DNA from 3 places in the Ruicaihuangia caeni genome. Region 2 is predicted to be linked to each of the others. Evidence: predicted binding sites of a transcription regulator. Region 2 holds the regulator's gene; each other region holds the start of a gene.
What was found. The regulator HrcA, encoded in region 2, represses chaperone genes, less so after heat shock. The targets are predictions, from matches to a motif close to TTNGCACTCGNNNNNNNCGAGTGCNAA.
Positions count from the first base shown of each region.

Region 1: groES (co-chaperone GroES) is a predicted target of HrcA. The motif match lies at 2,002-2,028, and genes of this name have one in related genera.
Region 3: ABV606_RS07125 (Hsp20/alpha crystallin family protein) is a predicted target of HrcA. The motif match lies at 2,325-2,351, and genes of this name have one in related genera.

Region 1 is NZ_CP159582.1:1,744,740-1,755,034, reverse strand. Features, by position in the region: gene guaB (IMP dehydrogenase) at 1-484, opposite strand, end outside; gene ABV606_RS08170 (hypothetical protein) at 624-1,280, opposite strand; gene groES (co-chaperone GroES) at 1,626-1,922, opposite strand; gene ABV606_RS08160 (class I SAM-dependent methyltransferase) at 2,089-3,267, shown strand; gene ABV606_RS08155 (DUF4190 domain-containing protein) at 3,423-4,052, opposite strand; gene ABV606_RS08150 (DUF4190 domain-containing protein) at 4,078-4,368, opposite strand; gene ABV606_RS08145 (hypothetical protein) at 4,678-5,679, opposite strand; gene tsaD (tRNA (adenosine(37)-N6)-threonylcarbamoyltransferase complex transferase subunit TsaD) at 6,142-7,206, opposite strand; gene ABV606_RS08135 (GNAT family N-acetyltransferase) at 7,203-7,850, opposite strand; gene tsaB (tRNA (adenosine(37)-N6)-threonylcarbamoyltransferase complex dimerization subunit type 1 TsaB) at 7,847-8,482, opposite strand; gene tsaE (tRNA (adenosine(37)-N6)-threonylcarbamoyltransferase complex ATPase subunit type 1 TsaE) at 8,493-9,239, opposite strand; gene alr (alanine racemase) at 9,236-10,295, opposite strand, start outside.
Region 2 is NZ_CP159582.1:122,166-132,460, reverse strand. Features, by position in the region: gene tkt (transketolase) at 1-882, shown strand, start outside; gene lepA (translation elongation factor 4) at 942-2,795, shown strand; gene ABV606_RS00590 (DUF1990 family protein) at 2,798-4,621, shown strand; gene hemW (radical SAM family heme chaperone HemW) at 4,624-5,850, shown strand; gene ABV606_RS00580 (DUF4870 domain-containing protein) at 5,886-6,248, opposite strand; gene ABV606_RS00575 (DUF4870 domain-containing protein) at 6,353-6,748, opposite strand; gene hrcA (heat-inducible transcriptional repressor HrcA) at 7,066-8,094, shown strand; gene dnaJ (molecular chaperone DnaJ) at 8,094-9,191, shown strand; gene ABV606_RS00560 (16S rRNA (uracil(1498)-N(3))-methyltransferase) at 9,195-9,917, shown strand; gene ABV606_RS00555 (histidine triad nucleotide-binding protein) at 9,969-10,295, shown strand, end outside.
Region 3 is NZ_CP159582.1:1,528,697-1,538,991, reverse strand. Features, by position in the region: gene ABV606_RS07130 (hypothetical protein) at 1-1,977, opposite strand, end outside; gene ABV606_RS07125 (Hsp20/alpha crystallin family protein) at 2,419-2,844, shown strand; gene ABV606_RS07120 (hypothetical protein) at 3,049-3,348, shown strand; gene ABV606_RS07115 (hypothetical protein) at 3,397-3,747, shown strand; gene ABV606_RS07110 (amidohydrolase) at 3,957-5,207, shown strand; gene ABV606_RS07105 (MFS transporter) at 5,204-6,733, shown strand; gene ABV606_RS07100 (LacI family DNA-binding transcriptional regulator) at 6,774-7,787, shown strand; gene ABV606_RS07095 (sodium:solute symporter family protein) at 7,947-9,461, shown strand; gene ABV606_RS07090 (amidase) at 9,533-10,295, shown strand, end outside.

The DNA.
Region 1 (10,295 bases), 990 kb from region 2:
TCCTCGTCATCACCTCGTGCACCTTCGTGGTGGCCTTGGCGGCCGGCCGCACGAAGCGCATGTCGCGGTTGGTGATGATGCCCACGAGCTTGCCGTCGGGCTCGACGACAGGCAGCCCCGAGACCCGGAACTTGCCGCAGAGCTCGTCGACCTCGGCCACCGAGGCGTCGGCGGTCGTGGTCACGGGGTTCGTGATCATGCCCGATTCGCTGCGCTTGACCTTGTCGACGTGGTTCGCCTGGTCTTCGATCGAGAGGTTGCGGTGGATGATGCCGATTCCGCCCTGACGCGCCATGGCGACCGCCATGCGGGTCTCGGTCACGGTGTCCATCGCGCTCGAGAGCAGCGGGGCATTGACGCGGATGCGGCGGGTCAGACGCGTCGAGGTGTCGACCTCGCTCGGGATGACATCCGTCGCCCCGGGCAGCAGCATCACATCGTCATACGTGAGGCCGACGAAACCGAAGGGGTCTGGCTGTTCCATTGTTCTCCTGGGCTCGGAACGAATCAGGGTCCCGGATGCCGCGCCGAACCCGGTACTCGATGTTAACCGACGGGCGCGCCAGGTATTCCGAGTGCGCTCGGCCGATGGATGCCGTCAGTGCTGAACAGGCGGCGAACGGTCAGCGCGAGGGCCCGGCGAACGCCATCTCGAACCCGGCGGCCCGAGCGCTGAGGCACTCCCCGAAGCTGAAGCACTCGGCGTCTCCCGCAGACACCTTCGCCAGTTGCGCCTCGATGGAAGCTCCGCCGTCGTCCTCGGCGAGCACGGCGGCGAGGGCCGCTTCGACCGCCGCCGCGTAGGCCTCGGTGGCTCCGGTGAAGTCGGCGAGCGCCGGCTCGAGCTGCTGCAGCACGGCGAGCATCTGCTCGCTCGGCGCGGTCGACGGGGTCACGACGATGACCGGAAGACCCTCGCGCGCCTCGAGCACGACGGATGCCGGCGCGATGACGACGTCGGCACCGCGAGCAACCAGTTCATCGACGGCCGATGGGTTGCTCGCCGCCCGGTGGTAGACCTGGACCGGCCCGTCGCCGATGCTGCCCGCCTGGTTGATCTCGCGCACGGCGAGCTCGACCCCGGCAACGATCGCGGCGCCGCCGGCTGCGGCATCCGTCACCGTGCCGATCACGAGAACCCCGTCACCGCTCGGTTCGACCTCGATCGCGGGGGCGGCCGTGGGCTCCGGCTCGGCTGGAGTCTCGGGCGCGCAGCCCACCGCGGCGAGCGCGATGAAGGCGGCGAGGCCGATTGCGGCGGAGGTGCGAGCGCGCGACATGCAGTTCTCTCTCGTCGAGCCCGCCGCGGCACGCCGTTCGTGCTGGTTCACGAGGGGGCGCCGGGCGGTGGCCATCGACCGGCATTCGGACGGTCGGGGAACACGGACGAAACGACGCTATCGCCAGCTCATGCCTGAGGCGGGCAGCGAAACGGGCTCATCGGGATCGTGACGGATGCCGGGTTGTCCGCGGTGCGGCCGACGAGCCCAGCACGCGATGCGGTGTGTCAGAGACGGCCGCGCGCCCGTGCTCAAGCGCGCGCAGGTGCTCAAGATCGCGCAGAGACGGCGAACGGCCCGGAGGCGAAGCTCCGGGCCGTTCGAGAAGTGGTGCTGACCGTCAGCTCAGCGCACGACCACCGCGAGCACGTCGCGGGCCGAGAGCACGAGGAGGTCCTCGCCGCCGTACTTGACCTCGGTGCCGCCGTACTTCGAGTAGATGACCTTGTCGCCGACAGCAACGTCGAGCGGGATGCGGTTGCCGTTGTCGTCGATGCGACCGGGGCCGACCGCCACGACCTCACCCTCCTGCGGCTTCTCCTTGGCGGTGTCGGGAATGACGAGACCGGAAGCAGTCGTCTGCTCTGCCTCGACCTGCTTGATGACGATGCGATCCTCGAGCGGCTTGATGGAGACCGACACGGTTGTCCTCTTCTTTCTGACAAGATCCAGGGGTTAGCACTCTCCGCTGGAGTGTGCCAAAACACAGTGTAGGGGCGGCCTGGCACTCACGCAATCCGAGTGCCAACGCAGTTCGGCCCCTAACCCCCTCTCCGGAACGCGCGCCCCGGTGGGCCAAGATTGAACGATGGATGCGGGCGAACTGCGCGAGTTGCTCTCACTCGACGGGCTGCGGTTGCTTGATGAGCTGCCGCCGGCCGAGTCGAAGGAGGATGTCGTCACTGCGGTCGCCGGCCTGCGTCGACAGGGGCACTCCCCCGCGCTCGTGGCGGCCGTGCTCTCGCAGCGCAAGCTCCGGGCCCGTGCCCGCGCGAAGTTCGGCGAGTTCGCGGAACGGATGCTGTTCACCGAAGCGGGTCTCGAGCAGGCCACTCGACTGCAGGTCGCCGCACTCCACGCCGGTCGTTTCGCGGACGCGGGTGCGACGCGCGTCGCCGACCTGGGCTGCGGCATCGGCGCGGACGCCCTGGCCTTCGCGAGCCTAGGACTCGACGTGGTCGCCGTCGATCGCGACGAGGTGACGGCCGCGATCGCGGGCTTCAACCTCGCTCCCTTCTCGAACGCCACCGTTCGCCAGGGCGAGGCGGAGGGCTTCGACCTCGCCGGATTCGACGGCGTGTATCTCGACCCCGCACGCCGGTCGGGCTCGCGCCGTCTCAATGACGCGGCCGACTGGTCGCCCTCGCTCGATGTGGCGTTCGGACTGGCGCGAGCCACGGCATCCGGTGGTGTGAAACTCGGCCCAGGTATCGACCGCGAGTTGATTCCCGCTGACTGCGAGGCGCAGTGGGTGTCGGTCGACCGCGAGGTGGTCGAACTCGGGGCGTGGTTCGGCGCGGCCGCTCGGGAGGGCGTGCGACGATCGGCGCTGGTGCTCGGCAAGCACGGAGCCGCGCGCCTCGACGGCGCCGCCGACAGCGAAGACGAGCCGCCTGGCGGGCTCGGCGAGTATCTCTACGAGCCGGATGGCGCTGTGATCAGAGCCCGGCTCATCGGCGACCTGGCGCGGAGCCTGGATGCGCGGATGCTGCATCCCACGATCGCGTACGTGACCGCGGATCGTCTCGTGCCGACGCCGTTCGCGCAGGCGTTCCGCATCACGGCGACGCTCGCGCTCGACATCCGCTCATTGAAGCGCGAGCTCGCCGCCCGGGGCATCGGCTCACTCGAGATCAAGAAGCGCGGCGTGGACGTCGACCCGGCAGCGCTTCGCACGAAGCTCGGGCTGCGCGGCGTTGCGGCCGCCACGCTGATCCTCACGCGGGTCGGCGAGCGCCGTCTCGCGCTGCTCGCCGAGCGCGTCTGAACGACCGTCGCCTCGCCGGAACGCGACGTCGCCCCCGCCTGGTGAGACGGGGGCGACGGAACCGTCCGAGCGCGTGGCATTCACCTCGCGACGACAACGGAAGGCCAGGCCCGGAGCGAATGCCCGTGTCGGGCTTCACGCCGGCGCTCAGGGCATCAGTAGTTGTAGGTGTATCCCGAGTTGCCGAAGGCGGCGAACAGGGCGATCCACGCGATGATCGAGATCAGGCCGATCGCGATGCCGACGAAGCCCAGGATGATGCCGGTGAGCCAGAGGCCCTTCGACGCCCAGGGCTCGCGCTTCTTGCCCAGGAAGCCGAGCACGACGGCGGCAGCCGGGATGAACAGCTGCAGGATGCCACCGATGATCGGAATCCAGACGACAGCGAGCGAGCCGATGACGCCGACGATTCCGGCGATGAGCGAGATGATGCTCAGCACCGGCGCTTTCGTGCCCGTGCCCGGCTGCGAGTAGGAGTACGGGGTGGTCGGCCCGGCGGGACCGCCCGGACCGGCCGGAGGCGCGGTGTACGGCGAGGCGCCCGGCGCTCCGTACGGATTCTGCGGAGCCCCGTACGACTGAGCGCCAGGGCCGGGAGGCGGCATGGTCGCCCCGGGAGGGGCGCTCGGAGCTGCGGGCGGCTCGGGAGCCGGAGGCGGAACCGGCGCGCCGGGGACGTCGGGCTGTGCAGCGGCCTGGGCCTCGGGCGAGGTCGGCGCGTCGGAGCCCGCCTGCTGCGGCCGCTCGTCGGGATCCGGTGTGAGCGGCGGGGGAACGTTCGACATGAGTGTGGCCTCCTCGGTGATGGGCTCAGTAGCTAGACATGGCCGCACCGGCCAGGATGAACGGCAGGAACGCCAGTACCAGGATGACGCTGAGCACGATGCCTGCATACCCGATGATGGTGCCCGCCAGCGCGAGGCCACGGCCGTTCTCGCCAGTGCGCTTGATCTGGGAGAGCGCGATGTGACCGGTGATGATGCCGATCAGCGACATGCCGATGATCGAGGTGACGAGGGAGACGATCGCGAGCACGTTCGTCTTCTGTTGCTGCGCAGGAGCCGAGTAGTACGGCGTGGGCTGCGGGGCAGGCGTGGTCATACGAGGAATGGGTCCTTCCGGGGATTATTGAGCCGAAGTCGGCAAGGGCAATGCAACCAGTGCTGCTTTCAGGTGTCAATCAGCATCGAAGGTCGGCCGGTCACCAGGACGCCGCCTCGGAGCGGGTTTCCCTCCCCGGAGACAGCAGGAACTCTGGCCGGGGTGGCGAACCGGGAGTGGGCGCGTCGGCGGGAGCCGCAACCCGGGGTGGCTGCCGGCCGGCCTGGCGAGAAATGCCGAGCTGTGGCCCGGGTAGAACACCGCAAGGTGTTCGAGTGCCTCGTCCCTAGCACTGGAGAGGGAGGGCGGTCACCTCAACGGGATGCCGAACTCAGCAAGCAGCCTTGCGAACTTCGGCGCCGCGATGGCATCAGCCCAGGTCCAGCGGTGGAACGCGGCGACTCGGCGTCGCAGCGCGTCTTCCCGCCGCTTCTCCCGCACCACCACGTCAGCGGCGGTTCTCCCCTCGAGTTCCAGCGAGCGCGAGTACTTGACCATCCCGTCGAACTCGCCGATCGCACGGAGGCCCTCCCAGTAGAAGTCCACGATCGCGCTTCCGCCCTCGATGTCGCCGAAGCGCACCTGCAGCTGCGGTATGACGAACCCCAGTTCGATCATTCGACCGCGGCTCAGCGATTCACCGGCGCTCTCGGCCAGCGGGTCCCCGGCTTCGACAGCGCGCAGAGCACGCTGAGTTCCCAATCTCCGTGACGAGGTCGCAAGCTCGGCCAGAAGCTCCGCGCGGGAAACCGGTCTCCGCGGCGGCGCGGCACCCGCGAGCACGCCGCGAGCACTGTTGCCGCGATCGCCCCGGAGCGCCGCGTCGACCACGGCGAGCGCCGACGCGAATGGCAGAATCCGTGCGAGGTCGACCACTGTTCGTGACAGCGGCGTTGCGAGCATCCCGTCGATGTCAACGGGTTCGACTTCTTCGCCCGCTCGGTGCGTGACCCGGCCGGGCCATCCACTGCCTCCGCGGGCGCCGAAGTCGGCCACATGCACAGCATCGGGCCACCCGTCGATGATTGGAGGTCCGTGCAGCGCCGCCGCAGTGAGGTGCGAAGCGACCGGGGCCGACCTCATCGACAGAGCTTCCGCCCGGAAGCGCAGGACGTGGCGCTCGCGCGAGTCGAGCTGCGAGAACGTCGCGAAGTCGGCGAAGACGCCTCTGCGCACCCTGGCCAGCACCTTGTTGGCCACGCAGCGTTCGATGTCGCGGTCGGTCAAGCCGAAGTCGTGAAGCCGGCGCGTGGTGGTGAGCCCACGGCCCGCCGTGAGCAGCGCTGTGAGTGCGATCGCATCGTGAGTCATGCCGCATCCGACCATGTGAAGGCGAGTCGAAACCGCCGAGGGGTCGCACCCTGAGGCCGATCCTCGGCATGGCCCACCTGTGAAGGAACCGCGCGGTTTCGCGAGCGCCACCTCGGGCCGCCCGGTTCCACCCACCGGAGAGAGTCAGCCACGCCGGGCCCGGGTTCCCGCGCAGGCTCGGCTTCGCGGCCCGGGCCCGGCTGGCCGCGCGGGCCAGAGTTCGCGACGCTGGCCAGAGCAACAACTCTGGCCCAGGCGGACAACAGCATCCCGAACCGACGAAGAGCCGACTGCGCGACGGGGTTCATCCACTGCGGCGAGAGTTGGCCACGCCGGCCAGAGCAGCAACTCTGGCCGAGGCGGGTAACGGTCACCGGAGACGGGTGAGGTCCGGCCTGAGCGGTAGAGGGGCGGCGAGAGGCAGGGGAACAGGCGGCGGTGGGCGACGACCGCCGGTTGCGGTCAGGCCTGGATGTCGGTGACCGGCAGGGTGGAGTCGGCGGCGAAACCGAGGCCTGACGGCGGGCGGCCTGCCGCCACAAGCTGGGCGCCGAGCGCGGCGATCATGGCGCCGTTGTCGGTGCAGAGCGACAGGGGCGGAATCCGCAGCGCGATGCCGGCGGCATCCGCTCGTTGCTCCGCGAGCGCTCGCACTCGAGCGTTGGCCACCACCCCGCCGCCGAGCAGCAGCCTCGGCACTCCGAGATCGTTGCAAGCGGCGATGGCCTTGGTGACCAGCACGTCGGCGACCGCTTCGCGGAAGCTCGCGGCGACATCGGCCACGGGCACCGGTTCACCGGCATCCTGTCGCTGCTCGACCCACCTCGCGACGGCGGTCTTGAGTCCTGAGAACGAGAAGTCGTAGCGGTGCTCCGCCATGTCCTTCGGCAGGCTGAGCCCGCGCGGGAAGCGGATCGCGGTGGGGTCTCCGGATGCCGCGGCCGCGTCGATCTGCGGACCGCCCGGGTACGGCAGCCCGAGCAGCCGAGCCACCTTGTCGAATGCCTCGCCGGCAGCGTCGTCGATGGTCTCGCCGAGCAACTCGACATGGGAGATGAGGTCGCGCACGAGCAGCAGCGAGGTGTGCCCTCCTGACACCAGCAGGGCGATGGTCGGATACTCGACCTGCGCGCCGCCATCGTCGCCCGTGCTCAGCACATCCGCGCCCACATGTCCGACCAGGTGGTTCACGGCGTAAAGGGGCTTGCCGGTGGCGACGGCGAGCGCTTTCGCAGCTCCCACGCCCACCATGAGCGCGCCCGAGAGTCCCGGTCCGCTCGTCACCGCGATCGCATCCAGCTCGTCGAGCGTCACGCCAGCCTCGTCGAGCGCCGTCGTCAACGTCGGCGTGAGCGCTTCGAGATGCGCGCGAGCCGCGACCTCGGGCACTACGCCGCCGTACCGCGCGTGCTGCTCCATCGAGCTGGCGATCACGTTCGCAAGCAGTCTCGTGCCGCGGACGACGCCCACTCCGGTCTCGTCGCAACTCGTCTCGATGCCGAGCACGAGTGGGGCTGCCTCGGTCATGCCTCGCTCCTCCCAGCTCGGGGGTCTTGTTGCGCGCGATCACTCGCGGCATCAACGGCGGCACTGCGGTCTGTGAACTCCATGCGCGCCTCGGGAAGGTCGAGGCGCATGACGATCGCGTCGACGCCGTCGGGCTGGTAGTAGCGCGGACGAACGCCGACCTGCGCGAAGCCCAGCGCGTCATACAGGTGGCGGGCCGGCGGATTGTCAGCGCGCACCTCGAGGAAGAGCTCGCGGATGCCGCGCCTGCGCGCTTCAGCGATGAGCGCGTGCATGAGCAGCCGTCCCAGCCCCTTGCCCCGCGCGCGCTCCTCGACCGCGATGGTCTGGATGTCGCCCTGCGCCGCACCGGGTGGTGCGAGCAGACCCGCGTAGGCGTCGACGACCTCGGTCGAGGCTCGGGGCTCGGCGGAGGCGTTGGTCTCGCTCGTGGCGGGAGTGCCGCCGGCATCCGTCGCGATGGCGACCAAGTAGTAGCGGTGCGCTCCCACGAGCTCGGCGTGCATGCCCTCGCGCGACCATGCATCGGTCGGGAAGGTGCGCTGCTCGATGCCCATGATGGCGTCGAGATCGTCGACCGAGGCGCGGCGCAGCAGCCAAGGTCCGCGGGCGCGCGGCGACCCGGCGTCGGTGTGCTCCGTCATCCGGTCACCCGCTTTGGGGCCTTGGCGAGCGTCACGTCGGGTGAGCGCAGGTACAGCGGCTCGGATGCCGCGAACTCTCGGCCGTGCAGGTGCATCGTCTCGGCGAGCATGCCGAGCGCACCCGCTGACACCTCGGATGCGTCGACTCGGCGGTACTCGTCGAGCCGGGTGACGGCGTCTTCGAGGCCATCGGGACGGGTCAGTGCCGGACCTTGCACACGCTTCGGAAGACCTTCGGAATCGGGCGCGGCATAGGTCGACCAGTACACCTCGCGCCGACGCGCGTCGCTCACGACCAGCACCGGATCGCGCCGGCCCGCTCGGAGCTCGGCGAACGCGACCGCGTCGTGGCTCACGACGCGCACGACCGGGCGGCCGATGCCGAAGGCGAAGGCGTTGGCGGCGGCGATGCCGACCCGCAGCCCCGTGAAGGGTCCGGGCCCCATGCCGATCGCGACGGCTGAGAGAGCGGATGCCGCCACCTGCGCTTCGCCGAGGCACTCGTCGATGTACGCGCCGATCACTTCGGCGTGCGAGCGAGTGTCCGAAGTCGCGCGTTCGGCGAGCACGCCGCGGTCGCGATCGACCACTGCGACGCTCGTTCCTATGGAGGTGTCGATGGCCAGCAGCACGGCATTCAGCCTACGCGCGGCTGCGGCCGCCGAATTCGGCCAGGAAACCGAGATCGCGCCAGCGTGGGCCGTGGCCGGTGACGGTGACGACCCTCGGCCGCGGAGCGTCGAGCTCGCCCTCATCGCTCATCGGCCTGTTCACGAGCCCAGGTGGCATCTCGGGCCCCGAACGATCAGCGGGGCGCTCAGCGGGGCGCTCGTGGGCGTCCGGGTCGCCCACCAAGGCATCTTCGTCGTCTTCGTCCTGCTCGTCGGCGGCCTCGCCTGCGGCGGCATCGCCCCAGCGCGCATTGCTGTCGAGTTCGAGCGAGGCTTCGACGGCCTCACCACGGCGGCTATCCCCGGCATCCGCACCGCCCATCGGCCGCACGATGTCGAGTTCGAGCCAGGAGTCGCTGATGCCGTCGAGCATGCCGGCGCCCCACTCGACCACGACGATCGATGATTCGAAGTCGATGTCGAGGTCGTCGAGTTCGACCGCGCTGCTCAATCGATACGCGTCGACATGCACGAGCGGAGGGCCGCCGTCGCCTCGCGGGTGGGTGCGCGCGAGCACGAACGTCGGGCTCGTGACGGTGCCACGCACTCCGAGTGCGGCACCGAGCCCCCGGGTGAGCGTGGTCTTGCCAGCGCCGAGCTCGCCGTTCAGCGCCACCAGGTCGCCTGCCCGCAATCGACGCGCGAGTGCGGCGCCGAGCTGCTGCATGCGCTCGGGCGTCTCGACCGTGAAACGCGTGATCACCGCTTCGCCCGTCACTGCACGAAGCTCCGCCGGGTGCGACCGCCGATGCGGGTGACGATCTCGTAGTTGATGGTCTCGCAAGCCTCCGCCCATTCCTCGACCGGTGGGTCGCCCGCGTTCTGGTCGCCGAACAGCACGGCGCGATCCCCGACGCGCACGGGGTGATCACCCATATCGACGACGAACTGGTCCATCGCAACCATCCCGGAGATGGTTGCGCGGTAGCCGTTGATCGATACCGGCGCGCGATTGCCGGCTGCCCTCGGGATGCCGTCGGCGTACCCGAGCGGTACCAGCGCGAGAGTCGTCGGCTGCTGGGTGCGATAGCTGTAGCCGTACGAGACACCGTGACCGGCGGGCACGGTCTTCGTCGCGACGACCTCTGCTGAGAGCCGCATGGCCGGTCGGAGTCCGAGCTCCGCCGAGGTCACGCCTTCCAGCGGCGAGAGCCCGTAGATCGTGATGCCGAGGCGCACCATGGTGCACTCGCCGAGCGGCATGCGCAGCGCACCCGCGGAGGCGTGCAGATGCACGAGCTCGGGATCGAGGCCGAACGAGCGCGCGGCGGCGAGATGCTTGGAGAACCGAGCGGCCTGGTCGGCGTCATCGGCGTCGCTCGTGCCCGACAGGTGGCTGAACAAGCCCCGCACACGCAGGCGGCCGAGTCGCTCGAGCTCGGCGGCGCGCGAGAACACCCGCTCGGCGCGTTCGGCAGGAATGCCGTTGCGACCGAGACCGGTGTCGACCTTCAGGTGAACGTTCGCGACAGCGCGCGCGGTCCCCGCGGCGGCCGCCTGCTCGAGCTGGTCGAGCGAGTTGATGCCGAGATCGATGCCCGCCTCGATCGCCGGCGTGAAGTTCACGTCCGGCGCGTGCAGCCAGGTGAGCACCGGATGCCGCAGCCCCGCGTCGCGCAGTTCGAACGCCTCGTCGAGATCGACCACGCCGAGCCAGTCCGCGCCGCCGTCGATCGCCGCCCGGGCGCTCTGGATCGCGCCGTGCCCGTACGCCTGCGCCTTGACCACGGCCATCACGTGGTCGGCACCGACGCGCTGCCGCATCGCGCTCGTG
Region 2 (10,295 bases):
GGCTCCGCCGACCTGGCGTCGTCGACCAACGTCGCTGTGCCGGGGCAGGCTGTCTCGGCCGACCGTCCGGCAGGGGAGTTCATTCGCTTCGGCATCCGCGAGCACGCCATGGCCGGGGTGCTGAACGGTATCGCGCTGCACGGATGCTGGCGGCCCTTCGGTTCGACCTATCTCGTATTCAGTGACTACATGCGGCCCGCAGTGCGGCTCGCCGCGCTCATGGAGCTTCCCGTGGTGTTCGTCTACACCCACGATTCGCTCGCCGTCGGCGAAGACGGCCCCACCCACCAACCCGTCGAGCAAGTGCCGTCGCTGCGATCGATGCCCGGGCTCGCTGTGGTGCGCCCGGCAGACGGTCCCGAGACCGTGGCCGCCTGGCGCCGCATCCTGGCCGACCATCGCATGCCGGCCGCGCTCGTGCTCTCTCGTCAGGACGTTCCTGTGCTGCCCGAACGGCAAGGCCTCGACGAGGGAGTGAAGCAGGGCGGTTACGTCGTGTGGCAGCACGGCGACGGCGACGCGGTCGCCCTGATCGCTACGGGCAGTGAGGTGTCCCTCGCGGTCGACGCTGCCCGCACCCTGGCCGACCGGGGCATCGCCGTGCGCGTCGTGTCGATGCCGTGCGTCGAGTGGTTCGAGCAGGCGTCACCCGAGTGGCGCGAGCGGGTGCTTCCCGACGCGCTGAGGGCCAGGGTCACGATCGAGGCCTCCTCGCCTGAGGGGTGGTACCGCTTCGCGGGACTCGACGGAGAGGTGCTGGGCGTCGACCGGTTCGGTGAATCCGGTTCCGGCGCCGAACTCATGAGCAGACGCGGCTTCACTGCCGAGGCGATAATCGCCGCGGCGGAACGGGTGCTCGCGCGGCATGGGACAATCGACTGATGCGGATGCCGCGGCATCCGCCCGTCAGACATCCCCGAGTCAGCCCCGATTGAGGACCGTTGAGCCCACGAGCAGTGACCGCCCTTGAGCCGGCGTCGACCGACCCCGAGTTCATCCGCAACTTCTGCATCATCGCCCACATCGACCACGGCAAGTCGACCCTGGCCGACCGGATGCTGCAGATGACCGGCGTGGTCGAAGAGCGCGCCATGCGCGCCCAGTACCTCGACCGCATGGACATCGAGCGCGAGCGCGGCATCACCATCAAGAGCCAGGCCGTGCGGATGCCGTGGGCGGTCGACGGGCAGGCATACGCGCTGAACATGATCGACACCCCCGGTCACGTCGACTTCAGCTACGAGGTGTCGCGGTCGCTGGCCGCCTGTGAGGGCGCGATTCTGCTGGTCGACGCGGCACAGGGGATCGAGGCGCAGACGCTCGCGAACCTCTACCTGGCGCTCGAGAACGATCTCGAGATCATTCCTGTGCTCAACAAGATCGATCTTCCCGCGGCAGACCCGGAGAAATACGCCAAGGAGCTCGCTGGGCTCATCGGAGGCAGCCCCGACGATGTGCTCCGGGTGAGTGGCAAGACGGGTGTGGGGGTCGAGGAACTGCTCGATCGCGTGGTGCAGCGCGTGCCGAACCCGGTGGGAGACGCCGACGCGCCCGCGCGCGCCATGATCTTCGACTCCGTGTACGACTCGTACCGCGGCGTGGTCACCTATGTGCGAATGGTCGACGGTCAGTTGACTCCGCGCGAGCGCTTGCAGATGATGTCGACGCGTGCCACGCACGAACTCCTCGAGATCGGCGTCTCGTCGCCAGAGCCGATCCCGACGAAGGGGCTTGGCGTCGGCGAGGTGGGCTACCTGATCACCGGCGTGAAGGACGTGCGCCAGTCGAAGGTCGGCGACACCGTCACGAACGCTGTGAAGCCGGCATCCGAACCGCTGCCCGGTTACACCGACCCGAAGCCGATGGTCTTCTCCGGGTTGTACCCGATCGACGGCAGCGACTACCCCGACCTTCGTGAGGCGCTCGACAAGCTCAAGCTGTCCGACGCCGCCCTCAACTACGAGCCAGAGACCTCGGTCGCCCTCGGCTTCGGATTCCGCTGCGGGTTCCTCGGGCTCCTCCACCTCGAGATCGTCACCGAGCGGCTGCGCCGCGAGTTCGACCTCGACATCATCACCACCGCCCCGAGCGTGGTGTACGAGGTCACGACCGAAGATCGCAACACTGTGACCGTGACGAACCCGAGCGAGTTTCCGGCGGGCAAGATCCACAGCGTCACGGAGCCGATGGTGCGCGCCGCCATCCTCGCTCCCAAGGACTATGTCGGCGTGATCATGGAGTTGTGCCAGGGCCGTCGCGGCAGCCTGCTCGGCATGGACTACCTGGGCGAAGACCGCGTCGAGATCAAGTACTCGATCCCGCTCGGTGAGATCGTCTTCGACTTCTTCGACCAGTTGAAGAGCAAGACAGCGGGGTACGCGAGCCTCGATTATGAGCCGATGGGCGAGCAGGAGGCCGATCTGGTCAAGGTCGACATCCTGCTGCAGGGCGAACAGGTCGACGCCTTCAGCGCCATCGTGCACCGCGACAAGGCGTACAACTACGGCGTCATGATGACGGGGCGCCTCAGGGAGCTGATCCCTCGCCAGCAGTTCGAGGTGCCGATCCAGGCGGCCATCGGCGCGCGCGTGATCGCTCGCGAGAACATCCGCGCGATCCGCAAGGACGTGCTCGCCAAGTGCTACGGCGGTGACATCACCCGCAAGCGCAAACTGCTCGAGAAGCAGAAAGAGGGCAAGAAGCGCATGAAGATGGTGGGCCGCGTCGAGGTGCCGCAGGAAGCGTTCATCGCCGCACTCTCGGGTGATACCGAGAAAGCGAAGGATAAGAAGTAAGCGTGCCCCGCTCCACCTGGCAGGTCTCGAACGTCAGCTACGGCGCCATCGGCGCCTCGCAGGCGCCTGACCTGCTCGCCTACCCTCCGAAGGGCTTCCACGCTGCCGAGTTCCGCACTCGCATCGGGCACGGTGAGCAGCGCTTCAGGGCGGCCGTCGAGCAGGCGCTGACCTGGCAGATCCAGCAGCGCAGCGGCATCCGCGTGCGAGTGCTCGATGTGCCTCCGCGCGATGAGACCTCTTACGTGCCGGTGAGCTTCGACGCCGACGGGGCTCCCATCCCGCCGAGCGAACGCGCGATGCGCCATGAGGTCGAGTACTCGGCAGAGGGTGAGCCGCTGCTGGTGGCTGGCACCACCGCGACGCTGGTCGTGCCGGTGCTGGGCATCCCGTTCTCATTGCCGACCCGCGTGGTCTTCCTGATCGACGAGCCCAACCGCAAAGGGTTCGCAACCGGCACCATGCGGGGCCATCCGCTCTCCGGCGAAGAGAGCTTCGTCATCGAGCAGGGTGAAGACGGCGCGGTGTGGATTCACCTGCGAATGTTCTGGCGCCCCGGCAGTGCGTTCTGGCGGCCGTTCTACCCGCTGATCGCGCTGCTGCGAAAGCGGTACATCGCCCGGTACTTGAGGGCATTGCAGGCGGCGACGGATGCCGCGGTGCAGGCCGCGGAGCCGGAGCAGGGCGCCGAGGGCACACCGGCCCAGGCGCCTGTCGCAGAGGCCGTCGGCGAGCGGGAGGTGGCAGCAGCGTCGTCGCTCGACGCCGGTGCCGGTGCTGGTCTCGGGGAAGCGGAACTCGAGCAGGCGCCTTCTCCATACTCGGAGCTTCCGTTCGACTCGGCCGAGCCAGAGGTCGCGAGGGTCGAAGCGGAGCGGCGAGGCGATGTGGTGGAGCCCGAGCCGGTGCTCGTGGAGTCGCCGCCGGCCGAGCCTGAGATCGAGCCGCAATCGCTCGCTGCTTCCGGCGTGACGGATGACTTCACGGCGATCGTCTTCGACGCAGCGCCGATGGTCGACCGCGCAGACGACGAGTTGCACGACGCCGTGCCGTCGGCCATCGAAGCTCCGTTCGAGCCGGTGGTGGTGCGCGACATCGAACCGGTGGACGAGCCTGTGGGTTCGGTGGATGCCGAGCATGTGGAGGCGGAGGTCGTTCAGCCGGAGGTCGTGCTCACTGACCCGGTGACCGAGCGGGCCGCGCCCGTGGTTGAGCCGGTGGTGCTCGCTGAGCCAGGGAGCGAGCCGCTCGTCGAGCCGGAGCCTGCTGAGCCGGAGTTTGCGGAGCAGGAGCCGGAGTTTGCAGAGCAGGAGACGGAGTTTGCGGAGCAGGAGACGGAATCGGTGTCGGAGTCGGTGCCGTATTCCGAGCTGCAGCCCGCGGAGGAGCCCGCAATAGAGCCCCAGCCTGAGCCAGGCCCAGAAGCCGCAGACGCACCGGCCGCACTTGCAGCCACTCGCGAGGCCGCTGCAGCCGAACCTTTCAGCGCCGAGACCGCCAATACCGCCGAGACCACGGCAGAGGCCGAGCACCAGGCGTCCGGAAACGCGCCCCGCCCGGGCTCACCGCTCACCGGTGGAATCAGCCTGCTCGGCCGGCCGCTCGATCGGCCGCTTCTCGACGGACTGCCGACGCTGGGGCTGCTCCGCAACGCCGGCCTTCGGAGCGGTGGAGGGGCCACCGCCGCTCCGGGCGATCAGCCGGTTCAGAGGACCGCCGAGACCGACGCCGCCGAATCCGACCAGTCGACGGATGCTGCCGCGAACGCTGGCGACGAGGGCTCCGACTCGGCATCCGGCCCGGCGTCGGACCCGAAAGACCAGTGACCATGCCGAGCGCTCTTCCGCTCGCCGATCCAGCACCGCGTGACGGCGCACTGCCCGCCTCTGTCGCCGCAGGAGCGGAGCAACGCGACTTCGGCGTCTACGTGCACGTGCCCTTCTGCCGGGTGCGCTGTGGCTATTGCGATTTCAACACGTACACCGCGGAGGAACTCCGGGGTGCACGGCGCGAAGACTACGCATCGCAAGCGGTCGGCGAGTTGGACCTGGCCTCACAAGTGCTCCACAAGGCCGGAGTGCAGCGGCGCCCTGCATCCACCGTGTTCTTCGGCGGTGGAACCCCCACCATGCTCCCCGCCGCACAGCTGGCAGGCATGCTCAAGGCCGTCGACGAGCGATTCGGCCTCGCACCCGGTGCCGAGGTCACGACCGAGGCCAATCCGGACTCGGTCGACGAGCGCTATCTGCACGAGTTGCGCGACGCAGGCTTCACGCGCGTCTCGTTCGGCATGCAGTCGGCGGTGCCGCACGTGCTCGCGACACTCGACAGAACGCACGATCCCGCCCGCATCCCAGAGGTCGTCGCGGCCGCTCGCGCCGCCGGGCTGCAAGTGAGCCTCGATCTCATCTACGGCACCCCCGGCGAATCGATCGATGACTGGAAGCGTTCGCTCGGCGCCGCGATCGAGCAGGCGCCCGACCATGTCTCCGCCTACGCGCTCATCGTGGAAGACGGCACCCGACTCGCACGTCAGATCAGAAGGGGCGAGGTCGCGTCGCCCTCGGACGATCTGCAAGCGGAGATGTACGAGCTCGCCGACACCGAGCTCGGGGCGGCGGGGTATGAGTGGTACGAGCTGAGCAACTGGTCACGCGATGAGAACTCGCGGTCACGGCACAACCTCTCGTACTGGCGTGGTCAAGACTGGTGGGGCGTCGGTCCGGGTGCTCACAGCCACGTCGGCGGTGTGCGATGGTGGAACGCCAAGCATCCTGCGGCATACGCGCAGCGGCTCGCCGCGGGAGAATCGCCCGCCGTGGGCCGCGAGACACTCGATGATGAGACGCGGCGCATCGAGGAGGTGCTGCTGCGGTCGCGGCTGCGCGAAGGAGTGCCGAGCGCGATGCTGACGGCATCCGGGCGAACGAGCGTTGCGTCGCTCATCGCTGATGACCTCGTCGAAGCCCGCGCGGCCTTCCGGGGGACCATCGTGCTGACCCGTCGCGGCAGACTGCTCGCGGATGCGGTGGTGCGGGCGCTGCTCTCAGACTGAAGCAGCGCCCGGACTGAACCCCACCGTGCTGACGCTCACTGCTTGATGAACTCGATGGTGAGGGGGTACTTGTACCACTCGCCCTTGTTGGCGGCGACCGCTGCGATGACCATCAGCACCAGCGCCGCAATGCCGAAGGGGATGAAGAGCAGCCCGCCGATCCCGAGCGTGATGAGCGTCAGCACGAACAGGCCGGCCGCGTAGATCGCGAGCGAGATCTGGAAGTTGAGCGCCTGACGCGTGTGCTCCCGCACGAACGGCCCACGGTCGCGGAGCACCAGGTAGCCGATGAGGGCCGGCACGAAGCCGAAGAAGATGCCGCCCAGATGAACCAGCGTCGCCCAAAGCTTCTCGTCGGCGGGCGAGAGGGGCTGGGGCTGCTGGAATTCGTTGGTCATGGCTCCATTAAATGGGGGATGCCGGGCAATTCTCTACCCGGCATCCCGCGCGTCGCGCGTTCTTTGCATCGATCAGCGTCGACTGCTGCCTCGGCTCTCCCCGATTACTTGATGAAGCGGATGTTCACCGGGTAGCGGTACGCCTTGCCGTCCTTCGCCGAGACGAAGCCCAGGATCGAGAAGACGACGCCCGCGATCCACACGAGCCAGGTGAGCAGCCCGAAGAAGGCGCCGAGCCCGAACGTGACGACCGTGATGATGGCAGTGAGGACCCAGATCGCGACGTAGGCGATCACGAGCGTGATCTGGAAGTTCAGAGCCTCCTTGCTCTCCTGCCTGGTGAAAGCGCCTCGATCCTTGAAGACCAGGTAGATGATGAGCGCGGGCAGGAAGCTCAGGATGCCGCCGAGGTGAGCGAACGATGCCCATTGGCGGTCCTCTGACTCTGTCAGCGGAGCGGCCGGCTGCGGAGCGGCCGGGTATGCGTTCGGATCAGTCATGGTGAGCCTTTCAGTAACGATCGCTTCGCCGTGGTGCGGGCACCCCGGTTCGACCGGCACGGACGTCGGGCCGATGGCGACAAATTATCGCTTCGGCGCGTCAGGGCACAACGAACACGCCGCCTGGCGCCGCCCGCGTTCGGGGCGCAGCACGCGGGCTCTGGGCCCAATCGACGACACGGGTGTCGACCCGATCCGAGCCACAGGTCGAATCGGGCGGAGCGCGTTAGAATTGGCAGTCGTGCTGCTGGAGTGCCAGCCGTGTCGCATGCAGCAGCACGGCGGCAATCGCGGCATCAAGCAGAAGGCGGTGAACCATGGTCTCGGAACGCGGGCTCGAAGTGCTTCGGGTGATCGTGCAGGACTACGTCGCATCGCGCGAACCCGTCGGATCGAAATCCATCGTCGAGCGGCACAACTTCGGCGTCTCGGCGGCGACGATCCGCAACGACATGGCGATGCTCGAAGATGAAGAGCTCATCGCCGCTCCCCACACCTCATCGGGGCGCGTGCCCACCGATAAGGGCTACAGGCTCTTCGTCGATCAACTCGCCGATCTCAAGCCGCTCTCCGCAGCGCAACGCGCCGCGATCGAGACGTTCCTCGGGGCGTCGAATGACCTCGATGACGTGCTGGGCCGTGCGGTCAGATTGCTCAGTCAGCTCACCAATCAGATCGCCCTCCTGCAGTACCCGAGCTTCGGCGGCCGCCGGGTTCAGCACGTCGAGTTGGTGCCGATGGGCACCACGAGGCTGCTCGCGGTGCTCATCACCGATAGCGGGCGAGTCGATCAGCGCGTGATCGAGCACGGCGACGGTGTCGATGAGGTTCTGCTGGGGGAGCTGCGCGCGAAGTTCAACGCCGCTCTCGCCGGTCAGTCGTTCGCAGACGCCCAGGCCGAGCTGGCATCCATCGGCGGGCGCTTCACGCCTGAGCGCGCGGCCCTCGTCAGCGCCGTCGCGTCGGCGATCGGTGAGCAACTCACTGCCGGCCGGCAGGATCGGCTCGTCATGTCGGGCGCGGCGAACCTGTTGCGCACCGAGCACGACTTCGCGGGTAACCTCTACCCGGTGCTTGACGCGATCGAGGAGCAGGTCACCCTGCTGAAGCTCTTCCACGAGATGGAACTCGACCCCAACGCGGTCGCTGTCAGCATCGGACGCGAGAACGCCGAATTCGGCCTTTCGGATGCCTCGGTGCTCAGCAGCGGGTATCAGGCCTCGGGGGCGTCGAGTGCGCGGCTCGGGGTACTCGGTCCGACTCGCATGGACTATTCGAACAACATGGCAGCTGTGCGGGCGGTCGCCCGCTACCTCTCGCGGCTGCTCGGTGAGGAAACCAGGTAGTGGCAGATCATTACGACGTGCTCGGCGTCGACCGGAACGCATCCGCGGACGACATCAAGCGGGCCTATCGGCGACTGGCACGTGAATTGCACCCGGACGTGAATCCGAGCGCCGATGCGGCCGAGCGGTTCAAGCTGGTGACGCACGCGTATGACGTGCTGAGCGACCCGCAGCAGCGCCAGCAGTACGACGCCGGCCCGCAGCAGGGCTTCGGCGGCTTCGGCGGCTTCGGCGACATCTTCGAAACGTTCTTCGGGGGAGCAGCAGCGGGCGCTCGCGGTCCGCGATCCCGCCGCGAGCGCGGACAAGACGCACTGCTCCGCGTCGAGGTCGACCTCGACGAGGTCGTGTTCGGCACGAAGCGCGATCTCGAGGTCGATACGGCCGTGCTCTGCGAAACATGCGCCGGCAGTTGCTGCGCGCCGGGCACGTCGCCGGTCACCTGCGACATCTGCCACGGCACGGGCAGCATCCAGCGCACCGTGCGAAGCCTCCTCGGCAACGTCGTCACGTCGAACCCGTGCGGCAGCTGCCGCGGCTACGGGACGATCATCACCGACCCGTGCCCCACGTGCGCCGGACAGGGCCGGGTGCGCGCCCGTCGCACCATTCCCGTCGACATCCCAGCCGGCGTCGACACCGGGCTTCGCATCCAGCTGCCGGGCCAGGGCGAGGTCGGTCAAGCGGGAGGCCCCGCCGGCGACCTGTACCTCGAGATCAAGGTGCGTCACCACGACGTCTTCAGCCGCAACGGCGATGATCTGCTCGCGACGCTGCAAGTGCACATGGCTGACGCCATCCTGGGCAAGCACGTCACCCTCAATAGCCTCGACGGGCCGGTGGACGTCGAGCTGAAGCCCGGCACTCAGAGCGGCGAGGTGATCACAGTGAAAGACCGTGGCATCACCCGACTCCGAGGCGCTGGCCGCGGCGACCTCCGCATCGGCGTGCACGTCGTCACCCCCACGAAGCTCAGCCGCAAGGAAGAAGAGCTCATCAAGCAGTTCGCAGCCAAGCGCAAGGACGACCCGCCCCAGTTGGCCCACTTCCAGCAGGGGCTCTTCGCCAAGCTGCGCGACCGCTTCCTCAACCTCTGAGCCGTGGCGCACCTCTACCTCTCGGAGTCGCTCGACACCGCTGCCGTCGGCGATCACGTTGCGATAACCGGTGCCGAGGCTCGTCATGCGGTCACAGTCGGTCGGGTGCGCGTCGGTGAGCGTTTGCAGATCGGCAATGGGAAAGGTCTCATCGCGCATGGCGCGGTGACGCAGGCGGATGCCGCCACGCTGCTGCTCGAGGTCGACGAGGTCGTGATGGAACCCGCCCCTGTTCCGAAGCTGCTGCTCGTGCAAGCGCTCGCCAAGGGCGACCGCGATGAACTGGCTGTGCAGGCCGCGACCGAGCTCGGCGTCGACGCGGTCATCCCATGGCAGGCGGCCCGCTCGATCAGCCGCTGGGCGGGGCCCAAGGCCGAGAAGGGCGTGACGCGCTGGCGCACGATCGCGCGCGAGGCGAGCAAGCAGTCGCTCCGCGCCTGGGTTCCGGAGATCCACCCGGTGCACGACACCCGCGCCGTGAGCCGGCGCGCCGAGCGCCTCGTGGTGCTCGAGCCCACGGCATCCGCATCGATCGATGACGTGCAACCGGACGGTCGCGATCTCGCGCTTGTGGTGGGCCCTGAAGGCGGCATCAGCCCCGAGGAGCTCCGCATGCTGGCCGAGGCCGGCGCCGAGTTCGCGCGGCTCGGACGGCATGTGCTTCGCACTTCGACCGCAGGACCGGCGGCGATCGCAGCGCTGAGCGGACGCCTGAAGCGATGGTGACCCTGGTGATCTCGGCCGTGTCCGCCACGGCGCGCGGCTTAAGATGAGAGCATGACCGCCTCGATCTTCTCCCGCATCGTCGCCCGCGAACTGCCCGCTGACATCGTGCTCGAGAACGACCGTTTCATCGCCTTTCGCGACATCGCCCCCAAGGCGCCCGTGCACATCCTCGTCGTGCCGAAGACCGAGGAGTACGCGAACGTGACCGAGCTCGCCACAGGCGACGCGGATCTGCTCGCGGAGCTCGTCACGACTGCGCAGGCGGTCGCGGACGAGCACATGGACGGGCAGTACCGTCTCGTCTTCAACACGGGCGAACGCGCTGGCCAGACCGTCTTCCACGTGCACGCGCACGTGCTCGGCGGCGGGCTCGAGGAA
Region 3 (10,295 bases), 1.2 Mb from region 2:
GTCGACGGGGAGCATGCCCCACAGCAGTCTCTGGGCGAGCGGGTCGACGTCGATGTCGAACGCGAGCCCGCCGTCTGCACTCGCGCGCACGTTCTCGAACATCGAGGCTTGGCGGCCGTCGGTGAAGTCCAGCAACTGGCGCGCAGAGATCATCGGAACGCCCCGTCGCGTCGCGATGTCCATGAGCTGCTGATCGAAGTTGTCACTGAAGTCGAAATGCGTGCCGAACGCGCCGTAGTAGCCGCGCTCGTCCTCGGCCGCGTCGATCAGCTCTTCGATGGCCGCCGTCGACCCGTTCCACGTCTCGTTGACGAGATGCGACTCCTGCTGGAAGACATTTAGCATCCGCCCGGTCTCATCGCTGAAGCGCATGGGGAGCGCTGATCCCGTCATGTATCCCGGATGGCCGTCGATCCAGCTCGGCGGCCAGTTGTAGTAATCCATGTCGATCCGGATGCCCCACTTCTGATCCTCCTTCGGCAGGCCGAGCCAATCGCTGTAGGCGATGCAGTGCAGCCGGTGACCCTTCTGGTCGGGGAGGTCGGGGTACCTCGCGCGGAACGCCAGCATGTGCCGGGTGAACGCGTCGGCCAGCGACTCCGGCGTCCAATCGGCGCACTGCGTGGAGACGTGCACACCGAGATCGAACCCCAGGTCGGAGTAGTGCTTCGCATCTTCTGGGGAGAGGGGGGTTGACGGGTCGAGCCACACACTCGCCCGGGCGCACTCCCATTGGGCGACGTCGCAATCCTTCGGCGCAGCAGAGACCATCCGCTCGAGGAACGTTCGACTCCCGTCCTTCGTCGCGTGGTCGTCCGCCGTCATCACAATGGCGGCGTTCTCGCCGTGCGGCAGGTACCAGAACCGCGGCAATGGCGACGTGGATCCGTGCAGTTCCTCCAGCACGTTGCTCAGCAGACGCATTTGCTCGTCTGCCTGCGGGGTGCCGATCCTCGACAAGTCCAGCGGGTCGGGTTCGCCATTCGAGCCCATGAAGAGGTCGTTGGGCCGGATCGGTGGCGACCCGTCGCGCTCCGACCCGGCGGCCGCTGGGTCGCCCTGCCTCGTGTACATGACCGAGGTCGCAAGGTCGTAGCTGAATGCGGCGATGCGGCCGCCGGCGTCACCCACGTCGCTCACCGTGAGCGCGGGGTACTGCCCCGAGTTCGCCGGATCGGGTAGGAGCGTAGCAACGGTCTCGGTCACTGATCCGCTCGAGTACAGCAGGGCGTCCCCCTTGAACTGCATGGCCTCGGCCGTCAGCCCTGCACCCGGCTGAGCATCGGTGTCGATCTGCAGGTAGGCGTTCTCGAGCGTCTCACCGGTTGGCTGCAGCCCGGCGAGCTCGGCCAGTTCCCCCTGTGGCTTCATGGTGACGAGGTCTCCCCCACTTAGCACCCAGGCCCGGATGTCGGAGATGTGCGGCCCTGTTGAGCTCATCGCACCGAGAATGACGACTGCGCGATCCGCCAGCAGATCGCTCGACACCTGCTCGGGCGTCGCAGTGTCGAAGCTTGTGAAGCCTTCCGCCCGCAGCACTTCAGCCAGATAGGAATCGCGCGTGCCGTCGCGAGCGACGAGCAGGATGCTGCTGCCGGAGTGAGCGGAAGCCCCGCCAGAGGAATTCGCCGCGAGACTCGACGGCGCCTCGACAGTGAACGACCACGAGTCGATGACGTTGCCCTCGCTCGCGCCAGACGCGTTCTCCTCGACCTTCACCGCGTACTTCCCCGCAGCGAGAGGCTCATCTGGTGTGAACGACAGCGCTCCCGAGCCGTTGGCCTCCGTACGCCCCTCGACCGCGTCTCTGTTCGACCCAGTGAGGACGATGTCGAAGTCCTCGTGCGCTTGGAACCACCCGGTCTCCAGTTGCACGTGGACCCCCGCGGTGTCGGGCCCTACCTGGGCCGCTTCGCCCGGGTAGCGGGCCACCACCTCAGTCGCCCACGCCCCGGTGCCGACCGCGACGACGGACATCCCGGCAACGACCGCCGCGCACGCCGACAAGCCGATGAGGATGCGGCCGCTCTTGCGCAGAGGTTCTTTTCGGGTCGGAGACTGTCTTGTCACCCTGGGGCTCGGGATCGGGATCGGTGCGGTTTTCGGGGGCGTCTGTCGTGCCGACGGCAAGACTCGGGTCGCCACGCGCCGCCAACGGGTTGAACAGATCGTGACACCCAGTCTCCGTCGCGCATGGCGTACGTCAAGACGCTCAGGCGAAGCGAACAGATACAGCGACAGACCGGCGCCCTCTTTCCTGCACATCCACAGAGTTCAACCGCAACCGCGATCAAGCCGTGACCCAGCGAACTCTCAGCCGGTCATTAGCACTCGACGCATGAGAGTGCTAAAATCGGGGCCGAGCCACGAAGCCACGTGGCGTCCAAACAAGTGAAAAAGAGGTGATTTGTCATGGCTATGTCGATGTCATTTGATCCTTTCACTCAGTTGGACCGGCTGGCACAGAGCCTTTTCGACACAAGCCGTCAGCCCAGGATCATGCCTGTGGATCTCTTCAGAGAGGGCGAGCAGTACGTGCTGAGCGCCGACCTCCCCGGCATTGATCCCGGCTCGGTCGACGTTGACGTCGATGGGCATGTGCTCACGATCCGCGCTGAACGCACCGCAGCGGCCCGAGAGGGCGCACGCTGGCTCACGCAGGAGCGCCCATTCGGTTCGTATATGCGCCAATTCACCATCGGCGACGATGTCGACGTCGAAGGCATCTCCGCGAGCTACGACAACGGTGTGCTCAGTGTGGTCATCCCGATCGCCGAGCGCGCGCGACCGCGCAAGATCACGGTCGAATCCGCATCGAAGTCCAACAAGGCCGTCACGGCCTAGCGCGAAGCGCGAGTACGCCACACACTGACATCGGCGCTTCGCCGCCGCGGTCGCAGACGATGCTCGTGTCGCATCCAAGCGCCGCGCGACGCAGGAGAAGCGGCTGCCGGGCACCGCCCGGTGGCCGCCTCTTCTCGCTCGTTCTCGCACGTCCGCTTCCGGCATCCACAAGAGCGCCGAAGCACATTCATCAGGGAGGCTCGTATGACCACATTTCAAGCGTTTCCCAGCCGGTTCAACACGGGGAACATCAGGCGACACGGCGAGCGGCTCCTCAAGCCCTCGCAGGAACTGGTCTCCCGGGCCGCGACGCAAGCCGCTCGGCTCGGTCGCTCGGCAGGCACTGCATGGGAGCGTGTCGGAACCCTTCCGAAGCTGGTCGTAGTGGTGCTCGGTTCGGCTGCGACCCTCGGGCTGATCGCGATGGCGAACACCGCTGTGCTCGCCTCGATCTACATGCCGCGCTGGCAAGCCTTCGCGGCGCAACTCGGCTTCGACCTCTGACGTCGTCGAGCCCTCACCCCAAGCCCTCGCACTCTCCCGGAAACGACAATGCCCGCCGTCAAGATCAAGCCCGCCGCATCCTTCGAGCCACCCGACATCGATGGTCTCGCCTTCACGCGACTCTCCACGACAGAGTGGCGGGTGAGCGACGCGACCATCGACCCCAAGAACGCCGAGTCGCTGCTCGGACTGCTCGAGGAGACCGCCGACTCATACTCACTCCTCTGGCTCGCGAGCGGCGACGGGCCCAAGGAGTACGAGTTCCGGTCGATCGACGAGTTGAACGCGTTCTTCTCCTTGCACTCGGTCAAGTGCCCAGGCACCCCCGGACCGCTCGAGGCTGGAGCGGCCGCCGCCGCAGGTGGTCTGCCGGAGGACTCCGCTTCTCGGCCGAGCTGACCGGCGCGGCTCAGCTCGGCTCGGCGCGGCTCGGCTCGGCTCGGTTGCCGTTCGCGCGAGGGTTTCGTGCAGTCGCGAGGGATGCAACCCGCGGGCCTGCAGCTAACCCTCGCGCGGTCATCTGGCGCACGCGCGCGTCGAGCGTACGTTGTCGACTGAGCCGGAGCGAATCCCCGGCCGCCAGCGACGACGAAGGCGAGGCGATTCGGATGTCGAACGCGAGCGAAGTGCTGGCGAACCTCGACAGTGAGCTCGAGTGGCAGCGCGAGCTCTACAAAGACTTGCATCAGCATCCCGAGCTCAGCATGGAGGAGCATCGCACAGCCGGCATCGTCGAACGCCGGCTCACGGAGTTCGGCTACGACGTGCAGCGGTTGGGCGGCACAGGCGTCGTCGGCATCCTCGCCAACAGCGCGGGCAGCACGGTGCTGGCTCGGGCCGATATCGATGCGCTCCCGGTGACCGAGGCGACGGGCCTCGATTACGCGTCGAGCGTCGATGGCGTCATGCACGCCTGCGGGCACGACATGCACGCGGCCGCATTGCTCGGCGCCGCGAAGCTGCTCGCCGACCACCGTGATGCGTGGTCGGGGACGTACGTGGCCGTGTTCCAGCCGGGCGAGGAGACCGCCGCCGGCGCACGTGCGATGATCGCGGACGGGCTCGCCGCCAAGGTACCGAAACCGGATGTCGCCTTCGCACAGCACGTGATGCCTCAGGAGGCCGGCACGATCGGCACCACGCCAGGGCCCGTGCTGTCGGCGGGCGACTCGCTCAAGATCACGGTGCACGGGCGCGGGGCTCACGGGTCGATGCCGCATCTTTCGATCGACCCGGTGGTGCTGGCGGCATCCATCGTCACGAGATTGCAGGCGATCGTCTCGCGCGAGGTGCAGCCCGGCCAGTTCGCGGTGGTCACGGTGGGTGCGATCAATGCCGGCACGAAGTCGAACATCATCCCCGACAGCGCCGAGCTGCTGCTGAATCTGCGCACGTACGACCCCGACCTGCGCAAGCGAGTCATGGCGTCGATCGAACGCATCGTGCGAGGCGAGTGCGCGGCGGCGGGTTCGCCTCGCGACCCGCAGTTCGACTACTACGACCAGTTCCCGCTGACGAGCAACGACCCAGCCGTCACTGAGCGAGTGACCGCGGCGTTCACCGGCCACTTCGGGGAGCACGCCGTGTTCCGTGTCGCTCCCGTTACGGCATCCGAAGACTTCAGCGAGCTCCCGGATGCCTTGGGCTGCCCTTACACCTATTGGACGGTCGGGTCGGTCAACCCCGAGCGCTACCGCAAGGCAGTGGCGAGCGGCACCGTGCTGCAAGACATTCCGGCCAATCACTCGCCCGCGTTCGCGCCGGTCATCGATCCGACCCTCGGCATCGCGACCTCGGCACATGTGCTCGCGGCGCTCGCCTATCTCTCCAAGCAGGCGACCAACGAGGTCGCACCGTGACGACCTCAGCACCAGAACGGGCGGCCACCGAATGGAGGCCGACCGACAAGTGGCTGCTCGGTGTCGTGCTCGCGGTCATCAACTTCTGGTTGTTCGCGCAGACGCTGCTCAACGTCATCCCGGGCATCAAAGACGAACTGGGCGTCGAGCAGACGCTGGCGAATCTCGCGGTCTCGATCACGTCGCTCTTCTCGGGGATCTTCATCGTGGTTGCCGGCGGGCTCGCCGACCGCATCGGGCGAACCAAGATCATGTATCTCGGCATCTACTTGAGCATCGCCGGGTCGATCATCATCGCGCTGACGCCCGAGAACCTGGGCGCGCTCACCTCCGGCATGCTGCTCGCCGGGCGGGCGGTGCAGGGCCTCTCGGCAGCCTGCATCATGCCGTCGACGATGGCGCTGGTGAAGGCGTTCTACGAAGGCAAAGCGCGACAGCGCGCACTGTCGTACTGGTCGATCGGCTCGTGGGGCGGGTCGGGCTTCACAGCGCTCTTCGGGGGGCTGATGGCGTCGTCGCCGCTGGGCTGGCGCTCCATCTTCTGGATCTCGATCGTGCTGTCGATCCTCGCGCTGTTGCTGCTCCGTGCCACACCCGAGTCCCGCGCTGAGCGCGACCCCGAGAACGCTGATGCGCGCTTCGACTGGTCGGGGCTGATCTTCTTCATCGTCATGCTGATGGCGATCAACATCTACATCTCGCAGGGCCCGCACATCGGGTGGCTCAGCCTCATCGGCCTGAGCCTCGTGGCCATCTTCGTCGTCAGTGGGCTCGTCTTCCTGCAGATCGAGACGCGCAAGCGGAACTCGTTCGTCGACCTCAAGCTGTTCCGCAATGGCACCTTCACCGGCGCGACGCTGTCGAACTTCCTGCTGAACGGTGCCGCCGGCACGCTGATCGTCGCGCTCGGGCTCGTGCAGATCGCGGGCGGGCTGAGCTCACTGCAATCGGGGCTGCTCACGCTCGGCTACCTCGTCGCCATCCTGCTGACCATCAGGGTCGGCGAGAAGCTGCTGCAGCGCTTCGGCCCGAGAAGGCCGATGCTCTGGGGCAGCATGATCACCGGTGTCGGCATCCTCATGTGCTCGCTCACCTTCCTGCTCCTCAGCGAGTACCTCGTGCTCACCTTCATCGGCTTCACCCTGTTCGGCGTGGGGCTCGGCTTCTACGCGACCCCGTCGACGGATGCCGCCCTCTCGAACGTGCCGGATGCGCAAGTCGGGGCGGCATCCGGCATCTACAAGATGGCGTCCTCGCTCGGCAATGCGATCGGCGTCGCGATCTCGGCCGCGCTGTATGTCGCGGGCCAGAACGTCAATCCCGAACTGATCCAGTCGTGGGGCCTCTTCATCGGCCGTCAGGACAATGTCGCACTGCGCTTCGGCGGCGCGATCGGGCTGCTGTTCAACGTGTTCATGGTCGTGGTGGCGATCGCGTCGATCATCGCCAGCGTGCCAAGAGACCGCCCGAAGGAGGAGGAAGAGGCTCGACCCGACGTCGTGGCTCCCCCGGCCTTCGGAAACTGAGCGGGTCTGACGGAGGGCGCTTGCCGCCTACCCTGGAACCATGACCCCGCGACCGCCCACGATCGTCGACCTGGCCAAGAGCCTCGGCCTGTCGAAGACCACGGTCGCGGCAGCGCTCAGCGGCACCGGCCGGGTCTCCGCGGTCACGCGAGAGCGCGTTCAGGCGGCGGCGCGTGCTGCGGGGTACATCGCGAATCCGGCCGCGAGAAGCCTGCGCATGCGACACGGCGGGGCGCTCGGCCTCTATGTGCCATCCGACATCCGCGACATGGAGTTCTACATGGGCTTCGCGTTCGGCGCAGTGGACGCCGCGGGGCGGCATGGCTACGACCTCACCCTGCTGACCACCGTTCCGACTGAAGCGAATCCCTGGCGCGCGTACCGCGGCGTGATCGTCATCGATGCGCTGCGCGACGACCCGATGCTGCAATCGCTCACCGACTCCGACGTGCCGCTGGTGGTCGCGGGCGAATTGGATGAAGAGGCGAGACGGCACACGACGGGTGTGATCGCCATCGAGCACGCGGAGGAGAGCTATCGGGCGCTCGACGCGCTCGCGAGCCTGTCGTCGCACCATCCGGCGATGATCGGGGCCGAGCTTCGCGACGAGACCTCATGGACCTCGCAGGTGCTGGCGGGATATCTGCGGTGGGCAGCCGACCATCGCGTCGCGCCCGTGCACCAGACGCTGCCGCCGTTCGCCACCAACGAAGAGCTTCAGCACGCGGTCGATGCCGTGCTCAGCGACCCCAGCGTCGACGCGATCCTCTTCGGATGGCAGGATGCCGCGGAGCGCGCTCGACTGATCCTCTCCCAACCGCAGTACGCCTCGCGAAGCCTCCGAATCGGTGCGTACGCCAGCCGCCCGAACGCGAAGGCGCTGTCGACCTTCGACGTGACGCTCAACCTGGAACCGCATGGCTTCGGATTCGCATCAGTCGAGCTGCTCCTGGCGACCGATTCGGGCGACCAACAGCCCGTCATGGCGCGGTACGACCCGACGCTCTCGACCGCAGCCGAGCCGTCGCCGGTGATGCGCATCCCCGCGGGCTGAGCGGCCAGCTGAGCGGCACCGAAATCTCGCACCGGGCTCACGCCCGAACCGACAGCGAAGACCTCATGCTTTGACACGGCCGAGCGGCAGGTGTTAGTTTCACTGCCTGCCGGAACGTTCCGTCACTATTTGTTCTCGACCAAGGAAGGTCATCCCGACATGGACATCCTCATCGGCTACGGGGGCCTCGTTCTCTTTCTCATCATCACGATCGTCGCGATGGAGCGAGCGCGAAAACCCGATACCGACTTCAGTTCGTACGCAACGGCCGGCCGCTCGTTCGGTCCGATCTTCGGCACGATGGCGTACGTCAACACGTTCTTGCCCGGCACCGTGTTCATCTCCTTCGCAGGGCTCGCCGCCCTGAGCGGGATCATCGGGTACTACCTGATGGCCTACGCCCTGCTCGGCGTGCTGCTCATGGTCGCCCTCTCGAAGCCGGTGTTCCGATGGGGCAAGAAGTTCGACCTCGGCACGCAGTCCGACCTGCTCGCGCTGCGGTACCGCTCGCGCCCGGTGCGACTGGTCGCCTCGGCGATCGGCATCATCGCGACGATCCCGTGGATCGTGCTCGGGCTGCAGTCGCTGGCACTGGTCTTTGAGTACCTGTCGGCCGGGTCGCTCGTGCCGATCATGGCGATCGTGCTCAGCGTCGTGGTCATCGGCGTCCGTCAGATCTGGACGGTCCGCCACGGCATGCGCGGAATCATCATCAGCGACATGGTGCAGGGCATCTTCGCCTACCTCATCGGCACCGTGATCGCGATCGGCCTGCTCGTGATGCTGCTGACGAACGGGCACGGGTTCTCCGACGTGCCCGAGGGCTTCACCTCGCTGCTCGGCCCCAACGAGGAGTACGGCCCCCTCTACGCGGTGGCCATCACGCTGACCGGCGCACTGGGCACCTGGTGCTGGCCGGACATCTTCGTGCGGCTCTTCACCGCGCGCAGCAGTGGCACGATTCGCAAGACCGCAGGGCTGGCTGCGCCGCTCATGCTGGTGTTCACCACCGCCGTGCTCACGGTGGCCTACCTCGCCTCGTCCGACGAGCGCGTCGCGGCGGCGCCCGACCACGTGTGGTTCATCGTCGCGGGCGACGCCGGCATCTGGGTGCTCACGCTGGCCGCGATCGCGGTCGTCGGCGCGACCCTGGGCAACGTCGGTGCCAACATCCAGGCGGTCGGCGCGCAGGCTGCGAATGACATCGTCGGAGTCGTGCGTCCGGGATCACGGGCCGACACCCGTGTCGCGAAGTGGGCCGTGGGCATCACGACCGCGGTATCGGCGCTGATCGCGCTCTCGACGCTGAGCTCGGTATCCGGACTCGTGGGCCTCGCCCTGATCTCGTACCAGGGCATTGTGCAGCTGGCGCCCACGCTGCTGCTCGGCATCTTCTGGAAGCGCGCCACGGCCGCAGGCGCCGTCTGGGGAATGCTCGTTGGCTTCACCATGGCGAGCGTGCTCCAGGCCCTCTACCCGGTGCAGATCCCGTGGCTCGGAGGCCTGACCTCAGGCCTGGTCGCGATGATCTTCAACGCGGCGACCCTCGTGCTCATCTCGGTGCTGCGCCCGCAGTCGGCTGAGGAGAAGCAGCGTGTGGACGACCTCTGGGCGCTGGTGAAGGCCGAGCGCGACCCCAAGACGGAGTCGGCCGACACCGCTCTGGTCTCCTGAGCGGCATCCTGCCGGCGGTTCCCACTGCGGAGCCGCCGGCAGGTGCGTTCGTGTCGTACTAGGAACATGCAATGACACTCGAACAACGAGTCCGGCCTCGCGCCGCCGACGTCTTCACGTCGCGCGCGCTCATTCCCGCCACAGGCCACGGGGTGCTGGACGGGTGGGATGTCGCCGTCAAGGACAACATCGACGTCGCCGGACTGCCGACGACAGGCGGCACCCGGTTCCTCAGCGAGAACGTCGCCACCGCCGACGCGAAGGTCGTCGCGAGCCTCCGCGCGGCCGGCGCGACGATCGTCGGCAAGACCAACCTCCACGAGTTGGGGCACGGCATCACCGGCGTGAACCCGACCTTCGGCACGACGCTCCATCCAGAGAACCCCGACTACACGGTGGGCGGATCGAGCGGAGGCAGCGCTCTCGCCGTCATGCTCCGGTATGCGCGAGTCGCACTCGGCACCGATACGGGTGGGTCGGCGCGGATCCCCGCGGCGTACACCGGGCTGGTCGGGTTCCGTCCGAGCACCGGGCGCTACCCGGCATCCGGCGTCATTCGCATCTCGCCTTCACGTGACACGGTCGGGGTGCTCGGGAGGAGTGTGGCGGATGTCGCGCTCGTCGATCGAGTACTGGGCAGCGTTCCAGCAGCCCCGTCGCTTTCGGCTGCGTCGCAGTCGCCGGTGCTCGGCGTGCTGGAGGAGGCCTGCGAGTCGTTGACGCCGGCGCGCCGAGCACTGTTCGAGGAGGCGATGTCTCGTATCGCCGCGACTGGGGTCGAGGTGATGCGGTTGAGCGAGCAGCGCGAGCTCGACCGGTGCTTCGAGCTCGGAA